DNA from 3 places in the Micromonospora sp. NPDC049900 genome. Region 1 is predicted to be linked to each of the others. Evidence: riboswitches for the same ligand, from Rfam matches in the RefSeq annotation. Region 1 holds a riboswitch; each other region holds the start of a gene.
What was found. A riboswitch is a leader RNA that binds a small molecule or an ion and turns the genes downstream of it on or off. The one in region 1 is predicted to bind cobalamin.

Region 2: it holds a riboswitch for cobalamin, as region 1 does, so the genes downstream of both, ACIBMZ_RS22580 (ribonucleoside-diphosphate reductase subunit alpha) here and ACIBMZ_RS15505 (energy-coupling factor ABC transporter permease) in region 1, are expected to answer to the same signal.
Region 3: it holds a riboswitch for cobalamin, as region 1 does, so the genes downstream of both, ACIBMZ_RS22465 (peptidase) here and ACIBMZ_RS15505 (energy-coupling factor ABC transporter permease) in region 1, are expected to answer to the same signal.

What each region holds. Positions count from the first base shown of each region.
Region 1 covers NZ_JBITKM010000005.1:357,741-370,229, reverse strand. The annotation lists gene ACIBMZ_RS15540 (carbohydrate ABC transporter permease) at 1-327, shown strand, start outside; gene ACIBMZ_RS15535 (GH1 family beta-glucosidase) at 339-1,739, shown strand; gene ACIBMZ_RS15530 (SDR family oxidoreductase) at 1,809-2,753, opposite strand; gene ACIBMZ_RS15525 (helix-turn-helix transcriptional regulator) at 2,932-3,774, shown strand; gene ACIBMZ_RS15520 (hypothetical protein) at 3,794-5,380, opposite strand; gene ACIBMZ_RS15515 (roadblock/LC7 domain-containing protein) at 5,678-6,097, shown strand; gene ACIBMZ_RS15510 (DUF2267 domain-containing protein) at 6,102-6,506, opposite strand; cobalamin riboswitch at 6,632-6,807, shown strand; gene ACIBMZ_RS15505 (energy-coupling factor ABC transporter permease) at 6,837-7,529, shown strand; gene ACIBMZ_RS15500 (energy-coupling factor ABC transporter substrate-binding protein) at 7,526-7,855, shown strand; gene cbiQ (cobalt ECF transporter T component CbiQ) at 7,855-8,598, shown strand; gene ACIBMZ_RS15490 (energy-coupling factor ABC transporter ATP-binding protein) at 8,595-9,494, shown strand; gene ACIBMZ_RS15485 (alpha-glucuronidase) at 9,526-11,658, shown strand; gene ACIBMZ_RS15480 (hypothetical protein) at 11,785-12,489, shown strand, end outside.
Region 2 covers NZ_JBITKM010000011.1:115,948-122,250, reverse strand. The annotation lists gene ACIBMZ_RS22580 (ribonucleoside-diphosphate reductase subunit alpha) at 1-2,010, opposite strand, end outside; cobalamin riboswitch at 2,147-2,355, opposite strand; gene ACIBMZ_RS22575 (amino acid adenylation domain-containing protein) at 2,476-6,303, shown strand, end outside.
Region 3 covers NZ_JBITKM010000011.1:79,376-85,678, reverse strand. The annotation lists gene ACIBMZ_RS22470 (hypothetical protein) at 1-273, opposite strand, end outside; gene ACIBMZ_RS22465 (peptidase) at 315-1,370, opposite strand; cobalamin riboswitch at 1,469-1,598, opposite strand; gene ACIBMZ_RS22460 (DUF4240 domain-containing protein) at 1,702-2,241, shown strand; gene ACIBMZ_RS22455 (hypothetical protein) at 2,617-3,909, shown strand; gene ACIBMZ_RS22450 (Crp/Fnr family transcriptional regulator) at 4,006-4,674, opposite strand; gene ACIBMZ_RS22445 (CDP-diacylglycerol diphosphatase) at 5,156-6,079, opposite strand.

The sequences.
Region 1 (12,489 bases):
GGGCTCGACGAGGCCGCGCAGGTCGACGGCGCCGGCCCGCTGCGCACCCTGTTCCAGGTGGTGCTGCCGGCGGCGGTGCCCGGCGTCGTCGCGGTGACCGTGTACGCGTTCATGACCGCCTGGGGCGAGGTGCTGTTCGCCTCGGTGCTGACCAACGAGAGCAGCCGCACCCTCGCCGTCGGCCTGCAGGGCTACTCCACCCAGTTCAACGTCTACTGGAACCAGGTGATGGCCGCCTCGCTGGTGGTCAGCGTGCCGGTCGTCGCCGGCTTCCTGGCGTTGCAGCGCTACTTCGTCGCCGGTCTCACCGCCGGCGCGGTCAAGTGAGCCCGTCCACCGTGAGAACCGAGGAGAACCCGCCCGTGCCGGACCTGTCCCCGCTCCCGCCCGACTTCCTCTGGGGTGTCGCCACCTCGGCCTACCAGATCGAGGGCGCCGTGCACGCCGACGGCCGTGGACCCTCCATCTGGGACACGTTCTGCACCCGGCCGGGCGCCGTCGACAACGGCGACACCGGCGAGGTCGCCTGCGACCACTACCACCGGTGGCCGCAGGACGTGGCGCTGATGCGCGACCTCGGCGTCGAGGCGTACCGCTTCTCGGTGGCCTGGCCCCGGGTCCGACCCGACGGCGTCGGCCCGGTCAACGCCGCCGGCCTGGACTTCTACGACCGGCTGACCGACGCGCTGCTGGCCGCCGGCATCCGCCCGTTCGTCACGCTCTACCACTGGGACCTGCCGCAGGCGATGCAGGACCGGGGCGGCTGGCCGCAGCGGGACACCGCCGAGGCGTTCGCCGACTACGCCGCCGTGGTCGCGGCCCGCCTCGGCGACCGGGTCACCGACTGGTGCACCGTCAACGAGCCGCTCTGCGTCGCCTGGATCGGCCACCTGGAAGGGCGGATGGCCCCCGGCGAGCGGGACCTGGGCCGCGCCGTGCACACCGCCCACCACGTGCTGCTCGGCCACGGCCTGGCCACCACCGCGATCCGGGCGAACGCCGCCGCCCCGGCGTCGATCGGGCCGGTGCTCAACCTCAGCCCGATCGACCCGGCCAGCGACCGACCCGCCGACCTCGCCGCCGCACGCCGACTCGACGGGCACGTCAACCGCTGGTGGCTCGACCCGCTGCACGGCCGGGGCTACCCGACCGACATGGTCGCCACCTACGGGGTGGAACCACCGGTGCGCGGCGACGACCTCGCGGTCATCGCCACCCCGACCGACTTCCTCGGCGTCAACTACTACTTCCGGCAGGTCGCCGCCGACGACCCGGACGGCCCGGCACCGTACGCCCGGCAGGTGCCGGTGCCCGACGCGCCGCACACCGCGATGGACTGGGAGGTGCACCCGGCCGGCCTGGAACGCCTGCTGGTCGAGGTCAGCCAGGAGTACGCGCCGCCCCGCATCCTGGTCACCGAGAGCGGCTCGGCCTGGCCGGACGTGGTCGCCGCCGACGGCACCGTCACCGACCCGGAACGCACCGACCACCTCGAACGGCACCTGGCCGCGTGCGCGGCGGCGGTCGGTCGGGGCGCCCCGGTGGCCGGCTACTTCGCCTGGTCCCTGCTGGACAACTTCGAGTGGGCGTACGGCTACGACAAGCGCTTCGGTCTGGTGCACGTCGACTACGCCACCCAGCGGCGCACGCTCAAGGCCAGCGGCGTCCGGTACGCCGACCTGATCCGCATCCACCAGCGGCGTACCGCGACGGTCGATCCCGTCGCGGTACGCGGATGACGGGCCGACGGGGCCCGGGACGCCCCGGGTGCCGCGCCGGGCGGCATCCGGGGCACCCACCGCACCGTCTCAGTCGGTCGGGTACGACACCGCGGTCAACTCCTCGGAGACCCGCCAGACCCGCTGCGCCTCGGCGGCGTCGCCCAGCCGGGAGTAGAGCTTCTGCTCGGCCGGGGCACCACCCAGGTTCCCGATGCCGCTCGGCCCGTAGAACCGGCCACCGACGGCGGCGGGGGCGGTGGCGGCGTACAGGGCGGGAAGCTGAGCGGTCCGGACCGTGCCCACCACGACGCCGAGCCGGGACATGGTCTGGATCATGTGTCGGCCCATGGTGTCCCGCTGGCGACCCACCTCGGGACGCGCGGCGAGCAGGCTGGTCGGGGCGACCCCCGGGTGGGACAGGTTGCTGGTGATGCCCCAGCCGTGGGCCTTACTGCGGCGGTCCAGTTCGAGCCCGAACAACCCGAACGCGATCTTCGACTGGCTGTACGCGCGCATCCCGTCGTACGACCGATCCCAGTTCAGGTCGTCCCAGTTGATGGCGTTGCGGTTCGCCGCGATGCTGATCTGCGACGTCACCCGCGCCCGACCGGCGCGTAGCAGCGGCATCAGGTGACCGACGAGGGCGAAGTGCCCCAGGTGGTTGGTGCCGAACTGCAGCTCGAACCCGTCGGCGGTGCGTTGCAACTGCGGCGGCGTCATCACGCCCGCGTTGTTGACGAGGAGATGAATCGGCCGCCCCTCCGCACGCAGCGTCTCGCCGAGCGTGGCGACGGAGGCCAGCGAGGAGAGGTCGAGCGCCCGCAGCGACACGGTCGCCCTCGGGTGCTGACGGCGGATGGCGGCGACCGCCGTCTCGCCCTTGTCCGGATTGCGCACCGGCAGGATCACGTCGGCACCGGCGGCGGCGAGCCGGGTGGCGATGCCGAGCCCGATGCCGTCGCTGGCCCCGGTGACGACCGCCCGCTTTCCGGACAGGTCGGGAACGCTGATGTCGATCGTCTTACCTGGCATGTTCGTACTCCTGGGATCGTGTCGGTGTCTCCACCCTCGGCGATCCCGGCGGCGATATTCAGGGCCCGTCGATCCCCGGATCGGGCGGCCGGGTCAGCGCGGTGAAGGGGGGATCGGCGGGCCGTGGCTACCGACCGACGCTGGCGGTAGAAACGAGGTGGCACCGAAGGAGGCACCCATGGCGATCGACCGGACCGGACTGGCGCAGTTCCTGCGACGGCGTCGCGAGTCGCTGCAACCGGCGGACGTCGGCCTGCCGCGCGGGCAACGCCGCCGCACGAGCGGGCTCCGGCGCGAGGAGGTGGCCGCGCTCTGCCACATGTCGACCGACTACTACTCGCGGCTGGAACGCGAACGCGGCCCGCAACCGTCCGAGCAGATGATCGCCTCCATCGCGCAGGGCCTGCACCTCTCCCTCGACGAACGCGACCACCTGTTCCGGCTCGCCGGGCACAACCCGCCCGCGCCGAGCGCCGCCGGCACACACATCAGCCCGGGCCTGCTGCGCATCCTCGACCGCCTGCACGACACCCCCGCCGAGGTCGTCACCGAACTCGGCGAGACGCTCCGGCAGACCCCGCTCGGCGTCGCGCTCACCGGCGACCTGACGCGCTATCAGGGCCCGGCCCGCAGCATCGGCTACCGGTGGTTCACCGACCCGGAGACCCGCGCCCGCTACGACCCCCGCGACCATCCGCACCTCACCCGGATGTTCGCCTCCGGGCTACGCGAGGTCGTCACGCTGCGCGGTCCCGGTTCCCGCGCCGCGCACCTCGCCGACCTGCTCCTGACGGAGAGCGACGAGTTCCGGCGGGTCTGGGAGGACCACGAGGTCGGCGTCCGCCCGCACGAGGTGAAGCACTTCGTCCACCCTGAGCTGGGCATGATGGAGCTGACCTGCCAGGTGCTCGTCGACCCGGGGCAGGGCCACTCGCTGCTGGTCTACACCGCCGTACCCGGCAGCGAGAGCTACGAGAAGCTGGAACTGCTGGCCGTCATCGGCACCCAGGCGATGCACTGAGCACGCGACACCGTCCCGGTCACGGGGTGCTCGTCTGCGCCACGCCGAGGCCGGCCAGCACCGCACCCCGGTAGACGACGACCGGTTCGCCGGAGCCGTCGCGGCGCACGACCACCACGGCGTCGAGGTCACCCGGCTGCCCCCGGGGACGGGTGGGCCGCAGCGAGATCAGCAGGTGACCGCCGTCCGGGGTGAGGATCACCCGGTCGACCCGCTGGTCGTCACCGGCACCGGTGGGCACCTCGGTCGCCGCGCCCGACCCGTCGGTCACCAGCACCCGGTCGGCACGTTCCTCGCCGTCGGAATCGACCACCGTGTGCAGCACCGCACCGCCACCGAGGCTCGCGGTGGGCGTGGCGCCCGGCGGGGCGGTGGTCACCGTACCGTCGGGATCGAGGGTCAGCGTCTCGCCGCCCGGCTGGAACAGCAACGCCGACACCGCCGACGCGACGGCCGGCGGGGTGTCGGTCTTGCGTACCAGCACCGCCGCCGCGGCGGGCGAGCCCGGCTGCGGGGTCGCGGTGGCCTCGGAGAGCCGCACCGACCAGGCGCGGGTGGGGCGCGGCGTCGGCTCGCCGCTGTCCGGCCCGAACGGCACGTCGACGACCAGGGCGGTGTCCCCGGACACCGTCGCGGTCACTGACCCCGTCATCGGCGGCAGGTCCGCCACCGGCGTGACCGCACCCGAGGTGAGATCGAGCACGGCGAGCCGGTTGCTGCCGGAGCGGGTGTCCACCACCACGGCCCGTCGCCCGTCCGGGGCGAAGGCGACCTCCCCGACCGGGGTGAGCAGGGTCCGCACGTCACCGTCCGGGGCCACCACACTGACCGCCCGCCGCTGGTCGAGAAGGTGCAGCACCGCGAAGCCGCCCTCTGTCATCGCCCCCTGAACCGTGCCGCTGCCGAGCGTGACGGTAGGCCGGGACCGCCCGTTCGAGGTGTCTGCCACGACGAGCCGCCGGGGCCGCTCCTTGCTGGGCGCGGCGAGGTAGCGGCCGTCCGCGCTGGCAGCGATCGGGTACGACGGCAACGTCATGGGCGCACTCGCCGCCCCGGTCTCCAGGTCGATCCCGCCGTACCCGGTGCGCGGCCGGTCCTGCCACACCACACCACCCAACTCGGCGGCAGAACAGGACGCCTCCACCGACGGCTGCGCGATCGCCCCCGCGCCGGTCACCGTGAGGCACCGGGAGCCGGTGATCGCCAGCCCGACGCCGACGCCGGTGACCTCCCGGGCGTACGTGTGCTCGGGCAGCGTGACATCCCGCAACCGCCCGCCCACGAGCAGCGCGTCCCGGCGGTCCTCCGCCAGGCCCCGCGCGACCGTCGGGAACCGGGGATCGCCCAGGGCGAGGTCGACGTGCCGCCGGACCGGCGTCAGCCCCGCCACGTCGTCCCCGAACCGGTCCACCGCCAGCAGCCCGACCAGGTCGCTGCGCCGCTCGTCCGCCACCGGCACCGCCAGCACCGCCGCACCGAGCCCCCGCACCTCGGCCGGCAACGGCGCTGCCCGCACCGGCAACTCCGACTCCGCCCCGTCGGAGCAGCCGGCGACCGTCGCGAGAGCGGCCACCGCGATCAGGGCAGTCCAGCGGGTACGCGTCATCCCGCCATTCTGATCACCGTAGGCAACCGCCGCGACATGAGGCCGCCGGGCGAGGTGTGGATGTAAGGAGGGGTCCCCTGCTATGCACGAGGCGTTAGCAGGGGACCCCTCCTTACATCACGGTCGGTCAGAGGAACGGTTCTCGGTGTGACCGTGACGTCCGACCCGTCCGATTAGGGTGACCAGCGGCGTCGTACGTTAGGGGGATCAGGGAACAGGTTCGGGGGAACGTAGGGCCCCTGACACCGCGTCTTCTCTGGTACGAACGTAGGAGTTTCGACGAGAGGACAGCGCCTTATGACCCATGCCCTGGTCACCGCCGAGAACCTCAACGCCGCGCTCGACGACATCGTGGATCGGGTGCCCGGTGCCAAGTTCGCGGTGGTGCTCTCCCCGGACGGCATCATGCTGGGGGCCTCGCGGGGCATCGACGAGGAGATCGCCGAGCAACTGTCCAGTGTGGTCTGTGGGCTTCAGGCGTTGGGTCTGGCCGCCGCACGATTGTGCGGCAACGGCGAGCTGCATCAGGTGGTGGTGCAGATGTCGCGGGCGTTCCTGTTCCACGCCACCGCCGGCAACGGGGCGATCCTCACCGTCGGTATCGACGGTTCGGCGGAGGTCGGGGACATGGCGTACGAGGTCGCCCTGTTCTGTGCGCAGGCCGGCGATCACCTGCCGGTGTACGTGGAGCCGGCGCCCCACCTGACCGGCCGGTGATCCGCTAGCCGCGGTCGCGCTGCGCGTCGTAGGACGGCGCCGGGTTGGCCACCTGCCACAGTTCGGCCGGCAGGTTCGCGATGACGTCGTCGTATGCGGCGGGGGCGACGTCACCTCGAATGGTGTCCAGGACCGCCCGGATGCCGGCCTCGGCCAGGTCGGGGTCGACGTCGGCCCGGCCGCCGACGCGTTGGACGAACACGTCGAGCCCGAAGCGTTCGGCGGTCTCGCTGGGCGCGAACGTGTACGCCCGCAGCCCTTCCGGGAGTTGCTCGGCCAGGTCCCGGGCCTCGCCTCCGTCGATCCGCTCGGCCAGCGTGGTCAGGGTTGCGCGCGCGATGGCGGTCGCCTGCTCCGTCGACGCGCCGGTGCGGTTCGCCACCGAGTCGATGAACTCGTTCTCGTCCAACCCGCCGGCCCCTTTCTCGCAACGGATCTGGCGTCTACCCGGGAATCGTCGTGACAAACGGCACTCTTCACCCGAGTACGGTCGTCGGGGTATCGACGAGTCTTGTGCGCCGGTGCGCGGAACGGATAACGTCTCGCCGTCGCGGTAATGGGAAGCCGGTGTGAGACCGGCGCGGCCCTCGCCACTGTGACCGGGGAGTTCACTCCGACTTGTACGCCACTGGGTCCGTGGAGGACCTGGGAAGGCCGGAGTTCGCGACGATCCGGGAGCCAGGAGACCGACCCCGACGTGTGATCTCGTCCACGAGGTGTTGGAAGGGGAGGTCGACTCATGCACATCGCTGAGGGCTACCTACCACCGGTGCAGGCGGCGGCATGGTTCGCGGTCTCGACGCCGTTCGTCATCCACGGTGCACGCAACCTGGTCCAGCAGGTCCGCGCGAATCCCGACGCGAAGCTGTTGCTCGGCGCGGCCGGGGCGTTCACCTTCGTCCTGTCGGCGCTGAAGATCCCTTCGGTGACCGGCTCCTGTTCCCATCCGACCGGTGTGGGGCTCGGGGCGATCCTGTTCCGGGCACCGGTGATGAGTGTGCTCGGCACGATCGTGCTGCTGTTCCAGGCACTCCTGCTGGCGCACGGCGGGTTGAGCACGCTCGGCGCGAACGTCTTCTCGATGGCCATCGTCGGCCCCTGGGTGGCCTTCGGCGTGTACGCGCTGGTCCGCCGGCTCGGTGGCGGCCTCGGCATCTCGGTGTTCTTCGCCGCCGCCCTGGCCGATCTGGCGACCTACTGCGTGACCAGTGCGCAGCTCGCGTTGGCCTTCCCCGACCCGGATTCGGGCTTCGTCGGCGCGCTTGCCAAGTTCGGGTCCATCTTCGCGGTCACCCAGATCCCGCTGGCGATCAGCGAGGGGCTGCTCACCGTCCTGGTGGTGCGGTTGCTGGTCCGGGTGAGTCCGCAGGAACTCCGCCGGCTCGGCGTACTGCGCCGTCCGGCCCCGACGACCGAGGGAGCGGTGGCGTGAAGTCGTTCGGCCGGACCAACCTGTTGTTGCTGCTCGCCGTGGTGGCGTTGGCGGTGGCGCCGCTGGTGCTGGGGCTGGGCAGCGGCGATGAGCCGTTCACCGGTGCCGACGCCCTCGCCGAGGAGGCGATCGTCAACGACCATCCCGACTACGAGCCGTGGTTCAGCTCGATCTACGAGCCGCCGTCGGGTGAGATCGAGTCGGCGTTGTTCGCGCTCCAGGCCGCCCTCGGGGCCGGTTTCCTCGGCTACTACTTCGGGGTCGCCCGGACCCGGCAGCGGCTGCGTGGCGAGCAGTCCGCGACCGGGGAGAAGACCACCGACTAGTGCTCGCGTTGGACGTGGCGGCGTACGCCAGCCCCTGGCGGTGCCGCCACCCGGCGGAGAAGGCCCTGTTGGCCCTGGGGCTGCTGGGTTGTGCGCTGCTCCTGCCGCCGTGGCCGGGCGCCCTGGTGGTGGGCCTGACCGCGACGGTGGCGCTGCTCGGGCCGGCGGCGTTGCCGCCGCGCCTGCTGGTCCGGGCGGCCCGGACGCCGCTGTTGTTCATCCTGACCGGTTCGGTGCCGATGCTGGTGGCGGTCTCCGGCCCGACGCGTGTGCGGTGGGCGCCGGAGGGGGTGGCGACGGCCGCCACGACCGCCGGTCGAGCCTGCGCCGCGTTGCTCTGTCTGCTGCTGTTCGCCGCCACCACGCCGCTTGCCGACGTGCTGCCCCGGCTCCAGCGTCTCGGGGTGCCCAGCGCCGTCACCGAGGTGGCCGCGCTGATCTACCGGATGTTGTTCCTGCTGTTGGAGAGCGTGCACGCGGTGCGGCAGGCCCAGGCGGCCCGGCTGGGCTACCGGACCTGGGCCAGCACCTACCGGTCGCTGGCCGGGCAGGCCGGCGCGGTCTTCGTCCGGGCGTTCTCGCTGGCCCGGCGGTGGGAGGAGGGGTTGGCGCTGCGCGGTTACACCGGCTCGTTGGCGGTACGCACCGAGGTGCGGCAACCGTCGGTGGCGTTCCTGGCGGTCACCGTGCTGCTGTTGGCGGCGGTGGTGCTGTCCACCCGGCTGCTGGTGGTGTTCGGGTGAGCGGCGACCCGCCCCTGTCGGAGCCGCGCGAGGTCGGTGACCCGCCGCTGCTGGAGCTGCGCGGGGTCAGCTTCGGGTACGAGGCGGACCGTCCGGTGCTGACCGACGTCGACCTGCGGGTGCCGGCCGGGCGGCGGATGGCCGTGCTGGGGCCCAACGGCGGCGGCAAGACGACCCTGTTCCGGCTGATGGTCGGCGCGTCGGCCGTCGACTCGGGCACGGTGCTGGTCGGCGGGGTGCCGCTGCGTCGGACCCGGGCCGGGCTGCTCGACGTCCGCCAGCAGGTGCAGTTGGTGCTCCAGGATCCCGACGACCAGTTGTTCGCTGCGACCGTCTTCCAGGACGTCTCGTTCGGGCCGGTCAACCTCGGTCTGGACGACGCGCGGGTGCGGCAGCGCTGTGCCGAGGCGCTGGCCGCGTTGGAGATCACCGACCTCGCCGACCGTCCCACCCACCTGCTGTCGTACGGGCAGCGCAAGCGGGTGGCGATCGCCGGAGCGGTGGCGTTGCGACCCCGGGTGCTGATCCTCGACGAGCCGACCGCCGGGCTGGACCCGTCGGGGGTGGAGGCGCTGCTGCGGACGCTCGACGCCCTGCACCGGGCCGGCACCACGCTGCTGCTGGCCACGCACGACGTGGACCTGGCATACCGGTGGGCCGACGAGCGGGTGCTGGTGGCGGGCGGCCGGATCCGGCAGGGCGTGAGCGGTGCCGAGTTGGGCGGCGGGGACCTGCTCGACGGTGCCGCGTTGACTCCGGCGTGGGCGCCGGTGGTGCACCGGCTGTTGGACCGCGTGCCCGACCTGGCCGGGGCCCGGCCACGGACCCCGGCGGAGTTGGCCCGGCTGTTGGACGCTGCGGTCGGTACCGGCCGAAAGGTTCCGGAAGGACCTTGACGCATCGATCAAGATGGTTACGATCTGCGCAATGCGACGGATTCGCCCGGAGCACACCGGCCCCGACCCGACCGACGTCCATCCCGCCTGGCTACCGCCGGCCGCGTTCCGCGCCGTCGGTGCCCGGCACACGCTCGTCCACGGCGACGGCCTGCTCGTCGACACGGTGCTGCACGAGGTCCGACTCGCCTGCGCCACGCACGGCGGCACGTTCCGCCGCTCCGCCGACGGCCCACCCGCCCACCTCGTCCTCGCCCTGACCGGGACCGCCGGTCGGCCGGGCGGGACCGCGCCGTCCGACCGCACACCGTCCGTCGTGGACGACGACGGGACGCAACGGGTCCTCGACGCCGCGCGGGCCGACCTGGCCGCCGCCGGGGGCGGGCCGCTCGGCGACGAGGGGTACGCGGTCGTGCGCCACGGCGAGGTCACGGTGGTGCTGGCCGACGAACCGGCGGGACTGCTCTACGGGCTGTTCCACGTGGTCCGGCTCGGTGAGGCGGCGTTCGGCGCTCCGCATCCGGCGCGGGCGTACCGGCCGGTGATGCGGCGACGGATGCTGGACCACTGGGACAACGTCGACGTGCACCCGGTGATGGGCCAGGTCGAACGCGGGTACGCCGGTGGGTCGATCCTCTGGCGGGACGGCCGGGCGCACCCGGACCGGGCCCGGGTGCGGGCGTACGCGCGGCTGCTGGCGGCGTGCGGGATCAACGCCGTGTCGGTGAACAACGTCAACGTGCACGCCACCGAGGCGCGGCTGCTCACCGACCGGCTCGACGACGTCGCCGAGATCGCCGACGACCTGCGCCCGTACGGCATCCGGGTGCACCTGTCGGTGAACTTCGCCGCGCCGGTGATGGTCGGTGGGCTGTCCACCGCCGACCCGCTCGACGAGAAGGTGGCCGCCTGGTGGGCGGAGACCACCGCCCGGGTGTACGACCGCATCCCGGACTTCGGCGGCTACCTGGTGAAGGCCGACTCGGAGGGACAGCCCGGCCCGTTCAGTTACGACCGTGACCACGCCGACGGGGCGAACCTGCTGGCCGAGGCGCTGGCGCCGTACGGGGGCGTGGTGCACTGGCGGGCCTTCGTCTACAACCACCGGCAGGACTGGCGGGACCGCTCCACCGACCGCGCCCGCGCCGCCCACGACACCTTCGCCCCGCTCGACGGTCGCTTCCGGGACAACGTGGTCGTGCAGGTCAAGCACGGTCCGGTGGACTTCCAGACGCGGGAGCCGGTCTCCCCGGTGATCGCGGCGATGCCGGGCACCCGGCTGGCGGTCGAGTTCCAGGTGACCCAGGAGTACACCGGCCAGCAGCGGCACGTCTGCTATCTGGCGCCGTGGTGGCACGAGGTGCTGCGGTTCACGCCGTGGGGCGAGGACGGGCCGACGGTCGCCGACGTGGCCGCCGACGGCGGTGGACTGGCCGCCGTCTCCAACGTGGGCGACGACCCGTTCTGGACCGGTCACCCGCTGGCCCAGGCCAACCTGTACGCCTACGGCCGGCTCGCCTGGGACCCGCGCCTGCGTCCGGAGGAGGTGCTCGACGAGTGGATCGACCTGACCTTCGATCCGGCGGCCGGTGCCGATCCCGAGCTGCTGCGGCGGACGCTGCACGAGATCATGGACGACTCGTGGCGCACCTACGAGCGGTACACCGCCCCGCTCGGGGTGGGCTTCATGGTGCGACCCGGGCTGCACTACGGTCCGGACGTCGACGGGTACGAGTACACGAGATGGGGCACCTACCACTTCGCCGACCGGAACGGGGTGGGCGTGGACCGGACCCGGGCCACCGGCACCGGCTTCACCGGCCAGTACCCGCCGCCCTGGTCGCAGGTGTACGAGTCGGTGGAGCAGTGCCCCGACGAGCTGCTGCTCTTCTTCCACCACGTCCGCTACGACCACGTGCTGCACAGCGGGAGCACCGTGGTGCAGCACATCTACGACACGCACTTCGCCGGGGTCGCCGAGGTGACGGCGATGAGTGACCGCTGGGCGGCGCTGGCCGGGCTGGTCGACCCGGCCGTGTACGCCCGGGTGGATGAGCGTCTGGCCGAGCAACGACGCAGTGCCCAGGAGTGGTGCGATCAGGTCAACGCGTACTTCCATCGCAAGTCCGGAGTGCCGGACACGTATGGTCGTCCGCTGTTCTGAGGCCGGGCGGAGTCGGTGGGGGTTGACCGACTCCGGTAGCGTGTCGGCGGTCTGCCTGGGGGAGGTCCCCCAGCGTTGTCCAGGGAATGGGGCTGTCAGTTGTCACTGTCCAAGAGGGTCGCCGTCGTGGCGGTCTCCGCGCTCACGGCACTCGCGATGACCGCCTGCGGCGGCGGTTCGTCGTCCGACTCGGATGCTGCGGCGCAGCCGAACGTGCTGGAGCAGCTCGCCAAGGACTTCAAGGGGTCGCTGCAGAAGACCGTGGAGAAGACCGAGTCCAGCGACTCGGTGACCATGTCGATGCAGGGCACGGCGGGCGGCGAGAAGATCACCGCGCAGGGTGTCATCGATCTGCGTGACCCGATCAAGGTCGAGATGACGACCACCGACTCGGACGGCAAGCCGACGACCATCCGGATGATCGAGACCGCGGTCTACGTCGAGGTCCCGGAGGCCGACCGCGCCAGCATGGGCGGCAAGCGCTGGCTGAAGATCGATGTGGGTGCGGCCGGTGCGCAGGCCGGCATGGACTTCACCAAGCAGCTTGAGGACGTCGACCCGACCAAGCAGGTCAAGGCGCTGCTCGCCAGCGAGAACGTCACGGTCGTGGGTGAGGAGAACGTGAACGGGGTGGACACCGTCCACTACACCGTGACCCAGTCGATCGAGGAGTACCTCCAGCAGATCGACGCCGAGATGCGTAAGGGCGTCGAGCAGGAGCTGGCCAAGCAGGGTGTCAAGGAGGTCACCATCGACCTCTGGGTCGACGGGCAGTACCAGCCCCGTCGGGCCAAGGTCGTCACCGGCAACCTCGGCGACATTACCGTCGAC
Region 2 (6,303 bases), on a different contig from region 1:
GGCGCGCTTGATCTGCTCCCGGATCGCGGCCGTCCACAGTCCCCGCGCCTTCAGCTCACGGACCAGGTAGGTGTTGATCTGGAGGAACTCGCCGGACATCGTCTCGCGCTTGAACAGGTTGGACACCTGCGGCTCGATGCACTCGTAGCAGCCGGCGATCGAGGCGATGGTGGCGGTCGGCGCGATCGCCACCAGCAGCGAGTTCCGCAGGCCGTGCCGACCGACCGTCTCGCGCAACGCGGTCCACCGCTCGGGCTGGCCGACCTCGGCGCCCCACAGGTCCGGATGCAGCTCACCCCGGGCGGCGCGGGTCTCGGCGTACGCGGGATGCGGGCCGAACCGCTCGGCGAGCCCGGCGGAGGTCTCCAACGCGGTCAGGAAGATCTCCTCCTGCACCCGGGTCGACAGCTCCCGGGCGGCCGGCGAGTCGAACGGCAGGCGCAGCGTGAAGAACGCGTCCTGCAAACCCATCAGCCCGAGCCCGACGGGGCGCCAGCGCGGGTTCGACGCCGCCGCCTGCTCGGCCGGGTAGTAGTTGATGTCGATCACCCGGTCCAGGAAGACCACGGCGGTACGCACCGTGGCGCGCAGCCGCTCCCAGTCGACACCGTCCGCGGTGACATGCGCGCCCAGGTTGACCGAGCCGAGGTTGCAGACCGCCGTCTCGGCGTCGTCGTTGACCTCCAGGATCTCGGTGCAGAGGTTCGACAGGTGGATGGTGTTGCCCGGGGTGCCGGTCTGGTTCGACAGCCGGTTCGAGGCGTCCTTGAACGTCATCCACCCGTTGCCGGTCTGCGCGAGCGTCCGCATCATCCGGCCGTACAGGTCGCGGGCCTTGACGGTCTTGACCGCTTTCTTCTCGGCCGCCCGGTACGCCTCGTCGAACTCCTCGCCGAACAGGTCGGGCAGCTCGGGGGCGTCCGACGGGTCGACGAGCGACCAGTCGCCGTCCGCCTCGACGCGCCGCATGAACTCGTCCGGGATCCAGTTGGCGAGGTTCAGGTTGTGCGTCCGCCGGGACTCCTCGCCGGTGTTGTCCCGCAGTTCGAGGAACTCCTCCACGTCCGGGTGCCACGGTTCGAGGTAGACGCAGGCCGCGCCCTTGCGACGGCCGCCCTGGTTGACCGCGGCCACCCCGGCGTCCAGCGTCTTGAGGAACGGCACGATGCCGTTCGACCTGCCGTTGGTGCCCCGGATCAGGGCGCCCCGACCGCGTACCCGGGACCAGGAGATGCCGATGCCGCCGGAGAACTTGGACAACTTCGCGACCTGGTGGTAGCGCTCGTAGATGGAGTCGAGTTCGTCGCGCGGCGAGTCGACCAGGAAGCACGAGGACATCTGGGTGTGCCGGGTGCCGGAGTTGAACAGCGTCGGCGAGCTGGGCAGGTAGGCCAGGCTGGACATGAGTCGGTAGAAGCCGATCGCCTCGCCGGGCGTCTGCGACAGGCCGCAGGCGACGCGCAACAGCCAGTACTGCGGCGTCTCCACCACGAGCCGGGTCTGCGGGTGCCGCAGCAGGTAGCGGTCGGCGACCGTGCGCAGCCCGAAGTACTCGAAGCGCAGGTCCCCCGCCGGGTCGACGGCGTCGTCCAGCTTGCGCGCGTTGCGGGCCACGAACGCGGCGGTGTCGTCGCCGATCAGGCCCAGGCCGTGTGCGTACCGGATGGACTGGCTGAAGCTGGCGACCTGTTGCCCACGGACCTCCTTGTCCACGTACGCGGCCAGTAGCCGGGCCGCCAGCTTCGAGTACTGCGGCTCCTCACCGATCAGTTCGGCCGCGGTCTGGATGGACAGCTTGTCCATCTCGGCCGTGGTCGCGCCGTCGTACAGCCCGCTGATGGTCTTGGTGGCCACCCGCAGCGGGTCGATCTCGTCCAGGTCGGCGACCCACCGCTCCACCGCCTTGACGATCTTGTTGACGTCCACCGGCTCGGTGTCGCCGTTCCGCTTGCGGACCTGCATGACGTGCCGGCGTTGCTCCGGCCCCGCCTGCTCCTGGGTCACCGTCATGTTCCCCCTCCTCACGCCTGTCCCCGAGATCGTCGGGTCCGCGCGGGAGGACGCCGCCGGTCATCCGACGGCACTGCTGCCGTGACTGACCAGCTCCTGGCGTCGGCCGTCCCACGCGGCCTTCGACCGCCGCACACGTCGCGTGCGGCGCGCTGGCAGGTCTTCGGACTCGTGGGCCTGGTGCTCGCGCCTACTGGCCGTCGCTTCCCAGACCTGGCGGGTCCAGTGCGTGATGACGGCGGTCGTTCCCACTCACCGCTGCGGGGCAGTCCCGGATTCCCACCGGGTTCCCTCTTGCCTCGACCGTCGTGGAGCGGCGGCCGAACCAGCTACGGGGCACACCATATATGGGTGCGGTGCGGAGATGGCAACACCAGATGCTGTGCCGGGCGTGTCGCGTGCCAGATGTCGGGCATCCCGCCGACCGTCGGCCGGGTACTCGATCATGCCCACTAGCATCGTCGCGTGCAGACAGCGGCCGGACCCGGCGACCGACGGGCACTGCTCGACATCCTCGTCCGGGCCGCGGATCGGACGCCCGACCAGGTGATCGTGCACGTGCGCGAGGACGGCACCGAGCGCACCGTGACCGTCCGGCAGTTGCGGGACGAGTCGCTGCGGGTGGCGGGTGGCTACCGCGCGGCCGGAGTGATCCCGGGCACGCCGGTGATCCTGGTCGCCGACGCCGGGGACGACTTCCAGCCACTGTTCTGGGGTGCGCTCGCCGCCGGGCTGGTCCCGGTGCCGCTACCGCCCGAACCGGCCCGGGTACGGGCCGTCCGCGAGCTGCTCGCCGACGCGGTGACCGTGGTGGACAACACCACCGGGGCGGTCGCCGACGGGCTGGCCGGACCGGTGCTGCGGCTGGCCGACCTGCGGACCGGCGCCCCACCGGAGGATCTGTTCGCCGCCGACCCCACCGACGTGGCGTTCCTCCAGTTCTCCTCCGGCAGCACGGGCACGCCCCGCGGGGTGGAGTTGACCCACGCCAACGTGCTGGCCAATGTGGAGCAGTCCCGGCTGGCCAGTGGCGCCGGGCCGGACGACGTCCTGGTCACCTGGATGCCGTACTTCCACGACATGGGGTTGATCGGTACGCATCTGACCCCGCTCGCCATCGGGTGCACGCAGGTCCGGGTTCCCCCGTTGGCGTTCGCGAAGCGCCCGGCGCTGTGGTTCACCGCCGCGCACCGACACCGCGCGACCCTGTTGTCGGCGGCGAACTTCGCGCTGGCGCTGGCGGTCCGCCGGGTCCCGACGGACCTCCTCGCCACGCTGGACCTGAGCCGGGTCCGGTGCGTGGTGGTGGGTGCGGAACCCATCTCCCCCACGGTGTGGCGGGCCTTCCTGGCGCACGTACGCCCGGCCGGGCTCGCCCCGGCCGCCCTGCGACCGGTGTACGGCCTGGCGGAGGCGACCCTCGCGGTGACCTTCCCGCCGCCCGGGGAGGTCGCCGCGCCGCTGGTGCTGGACCGGGCCGCGCTGAGCCAGGGCCGGGCGGTTACCACCGGGCCGGGTACGCACGCGGTGGAGCTGATGGACCTGGGACACCCGGTGCCCGGCTGCGAGGTACGCGTCGTCGACGAGCGGCACCGGCCGCTGCCCGAGGGTCGGGTGGGCCTGATCGAGGTACGCGGCCCGAACGTGGCGCGCGGCTACCACCGGGACCCGCAGGCCAGCCGGGAGACCTTCGTGGACGGTTGGCTGCGCACCGGTGACCTGGGTTTCCAGCGCGCCGGTCGGCTCTGCGTGACCGGCCGCGCGAAGGACGTCGTCTTCGTCAACGGCCGGACGTTCCACGCTCCCGACCTGGAGGCGGTGGCCGCCGCGACCGTCGGGTTGCCGGCCACGGCGACGGCGGTGGTCGGCTGCACCGACCCGGACAGCGGCGGCGAGCGGATCGTGGTGTTCGTGGCCTGGGCCCGTCCGCCCGCCGGGGCGACCGGGGTGCTCGACGCCACACGGGCCCGGGTGGCCGAGGCGGCCGGGCACGACGACGTGCGGGTGCTGCCGCTGCCGCCCGGCGCGTTCGCCCGGACCACCAGCGGCAAGCTGCGGCGACGACGGATGCGCGAGCGCTACCTGGCCGGCGACTTCGCCGACCGGGAACGCCGCTGGCACCCGGCGACCGGCCTGCCGGGGACGTCCGCGTCCGGGGACACACCTCCGGCGACACCGGCGAACACGCACCCGACACGACAGCCGGAGGCGCGGCCGTCGGACGGCTCGGGGCCGCTGTCCCGGCGGCGGGTCGAGCAGGTCGTCCGGACGGTCTGGGCGCGGGTGCTGGACCGGCCCGCCGACACCATCGCGGCGGACGACCGGTTCCTGGCCATCGGCGGGTCGTCACTCAAGGCGATGGAGGTGCTGGCCGGGCTGGAGGACGCCCTCGGCACCACGTTCGATCCGGCGGACCTGCGGGACTGCCCCACCGTCGCCACGTTGACCGACCGCATCCTGGCCGGGCCGCCCACGACCCGACCGGCACCGCCCGACGGGTGCGCCCCGGCGCGGCAGGACCCCCGTTCCGACGCGACGCCGCTCGCGGTCATCGGCATGGCCTGCCGTTTCCCCGGCGCGGAGGACCCCGACGAGTTCTGGCGTGGACTCGTCGGCGGCATCGACGCGGTCCGGCCGGTCCCGGAGCACCGGTGGACGCCGCAGGACGGCCGACCCCGTTGGGGGTCCTTCCTGGACGATCCGATGCAGCTCGACGCGGACTTCTTCGGGCTCTCCGACGAGGAGGCGCGGCTCACCGACCCGCACGCCCGACTCTTCCTGGAGATCGGGTACGAGGCGCTCGAACGGGCCGGGTACGCCGGACCGCGTCGGCAGGGCCGCCGGGTCGGGGTCTTCGCCGCCGTCGGCGAGAGCGCCTATCCGGAGCTGCTGGCCGCCGCCGGTCCGGTCACCGCACCGGCGGCGCTGGTCGGCAACCTGCGCAACCTCGTGGCGGCCCGGTTGGCGCAGGCGCTGGACCTCGCCGGGCCGGCGATCACGGTGGACACGGCCTGCTCCTCGGCGCTGGTCGCACTGCACCTGGCGGCGCGCAGCCTGGCCACCGGCGAGTGCGACATCGCGGTGGTCGGCGGCGTGAACCTCAACCTCACCGAGACCGGCTACCGGCTGTTGGACGCCGCCGAGGCGTTGTCGCCGACCGGCCGGTGCCGCGCCTTCGACGCCGACGCCGACGGCTTCGTGCCCGGCGAGGGCGGCGCGGCGCTGGTCCTGTGCCGCCCCGACGACGCGTACGCCGCCGGGGACCGAGTGCTCGCGCTGGTCGCCGGCACCGCCGTGGGTAACGACGGCCGGTCGCTGAGCCTGCTCGCCCCGAACCCACAGCGGCAGTGGGAGGTCATCGCGCGCGCGTACGCGGACGCCGGGCTCGACCCGGCCGCCGTCTCGTACGTCGAGGCGCACGGCACCGGCACCGGCCTCGGTGACCCGGTGGAGGCACGGTCGCTGGCCGCCGCGTACCCGCCCCGCCCCGACGGCACGCCCCGCGGGCTCGGGTCGGTCAAGACCAACCTGGGACACCTGCTCAACGCCGCCGGGATGCCGGCGCTGCTGAAGGTGGTGCTGGCCCTGCGGCACCGGCAGTTGCCGCCGTCGCTGCACCACGTCCGGCCGTCCACCCGGTACGACCTCGACGCCGCCGGCTTCACGGTGGTCACCGAGGCACGTCCGTGGACCGCACCCGGGCCCTTGGTGGCCGGGGTGAACGCGTTCGGCTTCGGCGGCACCAACGCACACGCCGTCCTGTGCGAGGCACCGCCCCACCGGCCCGTACCGCAGCTCGCGGGTCCCGGCGTACACCTGGTGACGCTCACCGCCCGGTCGGCGTCCGCGCTGCGGCGCAGTGCCCACGACCTCGCCGGGCACCTGCGCGACCGGGGCGACCTGGACACGGCCGACGTGGTCGCCAGCGCCGGGACGGCCCGCGACGACGCGCCGTACCGGTTGGCGCTCGTCGCCGACGACACCGGGCTGGCCGACCGGTTGGCGGCTGCCGCGACCGCGTACCGGGACGGGCCGGTCCGCCGTCGACCCCGGATCGTCTTCGTCTTCCCGGGCGACGGCTCGCCGGCCGCACCTGCGGTCCGCGACCTGCACGACCGGCTCCCGGTCTTCCGGGATCTGCTGACCGGGGCCTGTGTCGCCGTCGGTCCGGTGGCGGGGCGTCCGCTGCTGTCCTGGTGCCTGGCGGACGGGACGGACCGGCGGGTCACCGCCCCGGTGCGCGTGGTGGTGGCCCTGGCCCTGGCCGGGCAGCTCGCCGCCTGGGGGGTGCGG
Region 3 (6,303 bases), on a different contig from region 1:
CGCCAGGCCCCACCGCTGGGTACCGGTCACCGCGAAGCCGGCGCCCTGGAGGGCGGCCAGTCCGGTGGCCGGGTCGCCGAGCGCGCACGCCACCTGGACGCCGCCACCGAGCGGACCGTAGTCGACCACGACGGTGACCCCCGTCGTGCCGGTGCAGGCGGCGGCGTGGGCGGCGCGCGGCGACGGTTCGACGGCGATCAGGCCGAGCGCGACGACGGCCGCTGCCAACAGGCCGGCGAACCACCGGCGGGCGGGACTCTGGACATGGGACATGGGCGCTCCTTCGTCTGGGGGAACGGGGATCGGTTTGTGGTTCAGGGGCAGGGCAGGGTGGGTGCGCCGGTGGCGGCACCGGCAGACGAGAGCCGTGCGTACCCGGTGCCGGTGAGACCGAGGACGGCCTGGGCGGTGGCGCGGGTGGCGGTGCCCGGGTCGAAGGTGCCGCCGTCGAAGTCGACGGCCCCCCGGTCGGCTGTCGGCGCGCCGCAGCCGACCTGCAACCCGGCCAGGAAGATCCGGGCCCGCAGCCAGGACAGCGGTCGGCCACCGTCGCGTAGCGCCTGCGCCGCCAGCCCGGTGCTGTTGGCGTTGGCGATCCCGTCGGCGTTGGCGAAGCCGCCGTCGACCCGCTGCACCGACACCAGCCAGTGCAGTGCCGCGGCGGCGGCGGAGTGCCGTCCGGCGGCCCGCAACGCCTGCGCCACGAGGGCGGTGGCGTCCACGTCAGAGCTACAGACCGGCTGCGCCGGCAGCACCGGGTAACCACCGTCCGGGCACCGGGTGCCGACCAGCCACCCGGCGGCCGAGGGGGGCGTACCCGCTGCGGTCCGACGCAACGCGAGGATCGCGAAGGACTGGCTGAACGTGTTGCTGTAGTCGCCCCACGCCGACCGGTCGGTGAACCGGCCGTCGGGCGCCTGCAACCCGCGCAGCCGGGCGATCAGGTCCACCCCGCCGACGTCGGTCGGGTCGCCGCCGCGTACCGCGACGGCGAGGGCGAGCTTGGCGGTCGCGCCCGCGTACGCCTCGGTGGTGCCGTCGCCGACGTAGCCGTCGCGGACGTCCGGGCGGGTGACCCAGTCCAGCGCGGACGCACCGAAGTCGTCGGCGACACCGGCGGCGGCGAAGGCGAGGACCGCGTCGAGGGTCAACCCCTGGTCCGGGTACGCGACGCCGTCGAAGACGGTCTCGAATCGTTCCCCGTCGACCAGTTGGCGGGCCAGCCAACCGGCGGCGGCGTCGGACCGGACGCTACCCACCTGGACGGGGGCGGCGGTCGCCGGACCGGTGAGAGTCAGGGTGAGGGTGAGGGCGGCGAACACGCCGCAGAGGAGGGTGAGCAGGCGGTACCGGCTCAGGCGGACGACCATCGGGCGCGCCTTTCCGGCCCGGCGGTCGTCAGGAACCCGGCCCGCCCGTCAGGACGTGGCTGGCCGGCCTCCGACCCGTGGGCCACGACGGGTGAGGAGCAGGGACTCGCGGACACGTCGGGTATTCGGGCTCGCCACCGGGGTAACCCCCGGCGGCCCACCGTTGCGGGCCAGCGCCGGACTTCGACCGGACTTCCCCCACACGTGACCGCGGCTGTGGAATTGTCGGGCCAGTCTGGTCGGCTCCCGCCGCCGCTGTCAATGTGCGACCGGTCGCACGCGGTGCGTCACGTCGGCTCCCACTGTCGGTGCTCGCGGTTATCGTCCGACCATGACGAACAGTGATCTTGAGGTCTCCCCGACGCTGCCGACGGCCGAGGAGGAGGACCGCTTCTGGGCGCTGGTGGAGCAGGCGTGGGCCGGACTGGGTCCGGAGCAGGCGGTGCTGCGTCGCGCCCTGGTCGACCGCGATCCCGCGCACGACGACGGGTACGCCATGGACCGGTGGCTCGACCCCTTCGTCGCCGAACTACGTCGGCTCTCCACCGAGCTGCCCCGCGCCGAGCTGGTCGCCCTCGACCGGGTGGTCGAGCGCAAGCTGTACGACATCGACCGCGCCGACATCCACGAGATCACCGACGGCTCCGACGACGGTTTCCTGTACGCGCGCGGCCACATCGTGGCGCTGGGCCGGGAGTTCTACGAGGCGGTCAAGGCGAATCCGGTGACGGCGGTGCCCGACGCCGGCTGCGAGGGCTTCTGCTACCTCTTCTCCCACCTGCACCACGAGCGGTTCGGCGACTGGCCGGACACCGGCTCGGGGATCAGCCGGGAGTCGTGCACGAATCCGGCCGGCTGGGCCGACGCGTAGCGCACGGGTCGGCACGACCAGGACACCACCGGACCGACGTCGCTTGTGAGGTATGTTCGGTTCGATTCGCTCAATGCCACACACACGCTATCGGCGTATGCACATAAGTGAGCAGACGATCTCCCTCGCGACCGGCACCGTAGTGCTGCCCGATGTCGCGAGGGAGGTGATTCTCATGAAGAAGCTCACGGTTCGCCGGCTGGAGTCGGTGAAGACCAGCGCTGTCGCCGCTGCGTGTGTCGTCTCCTGACGGTGACACACCTGAAGGCCGGCACCCGGACGGCAACTCCGGGTGCCGGCCTTCAACGACCCGGATGAGATGAGCGAAAAGGACGACTGACCATGGCCGGCTACCCACCAGACACACTTGTCCGCGTGCGCCCGTTCGACCACCGAGCGGAGGGCGACACCGTCATCATCGGCGACGTCGAGCGGCAGGTGTTCCTGTCGATCCCCGCCGAAGGGCTGGATCTGCTCCACTCGCTGGCCGCCGGCAACTCGGTGGGCGAGGCGGTCCGCCAGTACGAACAGAAGTACGCCGAGACGCCCGACATCACCGACTTCCTGGACGCGCTGGGCGACGAGGGTTTCGTCGAGGTCGACGGCGGGGCCGCCGCACCCGCCCCGGCCCCGGCCCCCGCTCCGGCCGCGACGTCCCGCCCCCGGCGCAGTTGGAGCCTGAACTGGCTCAGCCCGACGGTGGCCCGCCGCATGGTCAGCCTGCCCGTGCTGCTGCTCTGCGTCCTGGTCATCGCGGGTGGTGTGTACCTCGCCGCCGACGATCCCGACCTGCTGCCCACGCCCGGCGAGACGCTGCTGTTCCCCATCCACTTCGCGGCGCTGACCTGGGCGACGTTCATCCTCACCCTGGTCGGGGTCGCGATCCACGAGGCCGCGCACATGGTCGCGGCGCGGGCGGCGGGCGTACCGTCGCGGCTCGTCATCGGCAACCAGATGTACATCCTGGTGGTCCAGACCGACATGAGCACGATCTGGATGGCGCCGAAGCGGCAACGCTTCGTCGCGTTCATCGCCGGGACCCTGGTGGACGGCGTGCTCGCCTCGGCCTTCGTCTTCGCCCTCTGGGCGGGCCGGCAGGGCTACCTGCAACTGCCGGAGTGGGGCGCGCTGCTGCTCACGGCGCTGCTGTTCACGTACCTGGTCCGGATCATCTGGCAGACGTTCCTGTTCCTGCGGACCGACGGCTACTACATCGTCGCCACCGCGCTCGGGTGTCGGAACCTGATGTCCGACACCGAGGACTACCTGCGCAACCTGGTCGCGCGGGTGGTGCGGCGCACGCCCCGGGTGGACCAGTCCGGGCTGCCCCGGCGGGAGATGCGGGTGGTGCGCTGGTACGCCCTGGCCTGGATCGGCGGGCGCCTGATGGCCCTGCTCACCCTGATCTTCGTCGGCATCCCGCTGCTGTGGGGCTTCATCTACCAGTTCCTGCTCTTCGTCTCCGGCCAGGACTCCATGATGGGGTCCCTGGACTTCGTCACCATCGCGGTGATCAGCTTCCTGCTCGACGGCGGCGGGCTGCTGCTCTGGGGCCGCAGCCTCTACCAGAACGCGCGGGAGCGGCGTCGCCGGCACGCCGTCCGCTCGGCCCGGGCGCAGGCCCGCGCCGCCACCCCGACGGTCGTGGAGCCGAGCGGCCGGCAGTGACCCCTTCCGCCCTCCGACTCCCCCTCACGGCCGATCGTGGTCGCGGGTGGGAGTCGGAGGCGTACGGGGTGCCGGCGGCGGATCGGTGTGCGGTGCTCACGCGACGGCGTCGGGGCGGCGCAGCGGGCCCAGGCCCATCCGCTCCATCAGGTAGCCGACGATCGCACTCGGGTCGGCGTGGATGGCTCCGCAGGGCGACCGCCGGATCATCCCGCGGTCGGTGAAGCGTTGCAGGAACAGCCCGACCCGGGAGCGGGTCGTGCCGATCATCGCGGCGTAGTCCTCGTGGCGCAGCTTGAGGCCGATCCGGATACTCCGGCCGGACGCGGTGCCGAACCCCTGCGCCAGGTCGAGCAGTCGCATCGCCAGGCGCGCCTCGCAGTCGGATGTGGTGTGTTGCAGCAGTAGTGAGCGGTGTCGGCGCGCCTTCAGCATCTGGCTCTGCAACCACACGTCGCAGATGCTCGCCTCGTCGAGCAGGTCCCGCAGGACGACGCTTTCGAGCACGATCAGATTCGTGTCGACCACGGCGGCGGGAATGTACTGGTTCGGCATTCCGGGAAGCGAGTCCTCGCCGAAGTACTCGTTCTTCGACAACACGTCGATAATTGTCCGGCGACCGTTCGGAGAATAGTGCTCCAGGCAGATCGCGCCGCTGTCGATGAAGTAGACGCGAGCGTCCGCGCCGTCCGTCTGCAACAGCTCGCCGGCCGCGAGCGCGACCCGTCGGGCCGCCACGGTGTGCGAGTAGAGGGTTGTTCGCACGCCCTTCATGAGACGGTTCGTCAGCTCGGATCCGCGCGGCACGAGCATGTCGTCCAGGACACTCGTGGCGGTCCGCGTGCCGGCCAGGTTCATCTCCGTCCACCGTCCCGATCTCTCGTCAGCGCGGTGCGCGGCGGGTCCACTCGGTGTCGGTCACACCGCACCAGGGATCGCACCGGACCATCAATGATCTTGACGTCCGTTCCTGATACGCTAGCGAGTCGCTCCGCCGGGCGTCAGTCGCGCGTTTTACCGGCACCGGCACACCGAACGGTTCCTCAGGTATGGCCACCCGGCCAGGATGGGTCCGATTCGGCGGCGACGTCAACCCGTGAAATGACCGCTCGCACCGCTTGTCGCCCACCGTGCGAGGGCGTGCCGCACCGCGCGGCACGCCACCCCGACTGGTGTAGCATGTCGGTTCCGGCCACTCGCGGACCGAACACGACACACTGCGTACGCGGCTGTCCGGCCGGCTGTCTCAGGCGTACGCGAGGAGGAAGTCGACGGTGCCGGTGCCACCGGGCTGGCCCGGCGGGACGGTCAGCCCCGGCTCGCTGTTCAGGACGTAGAAGCCCCCGTTGCCGATCAGGCGTGGAGTCACCGCCATCGCCTGGGCCGCCATGTTCGATCCGGTCGGTCGTACCACGCTGTCGAGCAGGAGCCGGAAGAGATTGTCGTTGAGGTTGGCGACGTGCAGGACCCGGTAGGAGCGCGGTGCGGGGGCTCCGGTGCTGGTCAGTCCCCAGATCGGCACGATCTGGTCGCGCCACCGGGCCGGGTTGTTGGTGATCGACGCGTCGTGGTTCTGTAGTTGGGTCTGGATGCCCGAGTGGATCCCGGCCAGGTGGATGTGGAGTTGGTCCTGCTGCCGGATCATCGGGTCGGCCGAGTTGACGCCGAGCCCGACGTGCGGGTAGACCACGTGTCCGGGCTGGCCGGGTTGGGCGTTGAGCCACGCGTCGAGCCAGTAGTTCGGTGCGGCGGCGGTGGTGATGAACGGGCACTCGATGCCGCTGACACGGCAGGTCGGGACGAGCAGGTAGTCGTGGTTGGACCCGGACCCGCCGTTGAGGAGCACGTACGTCGCGGTGGTGCGCAGGCACTGCGGGAACGGCGGTCCGGGCTTTGCTCCGGTGCAGACCTGCACCCGGTCCCACAGGTCGTACCGGCCACCGGTGTCGCTCGGGTAACCGCAGAGGGCGGACGGCGTGGGACAGGCGGCGGTGCCCGGCGCGCCCGGCGCATCCGGGGGCGTCGGAGCATGTCCCCCGTCGGGGGAGCCGCCGTCGGCCCGTGCCCGCCCGGCGGCGACCAGCCCCAGCAGGCCGGTGGCACCGACCGTTCCCGAGAGCCTGACGAACTGGCGTCTGCCCAGTTCCGTGCCGGTCCTGTCGTCGCCCACCATCAGCCTCCAGGGTTCCCGATCCGTGTGGATGCGCCGGTGTCCGTCCCGGACCAGCACGCCAGGAAGGACGATTCGGACGCCATGTCGACATTAAGGCGAAGGACCCGAAACCTCCTCGGTGCCGGGAGCCGGTCCCCTGATCGTGTCCGTCGGCTTGGTGATCACCGTCTCCGACCGCCGCGTTGACCTGAAGTGGGGTTGAGGACTTAGCGTTCGGACCG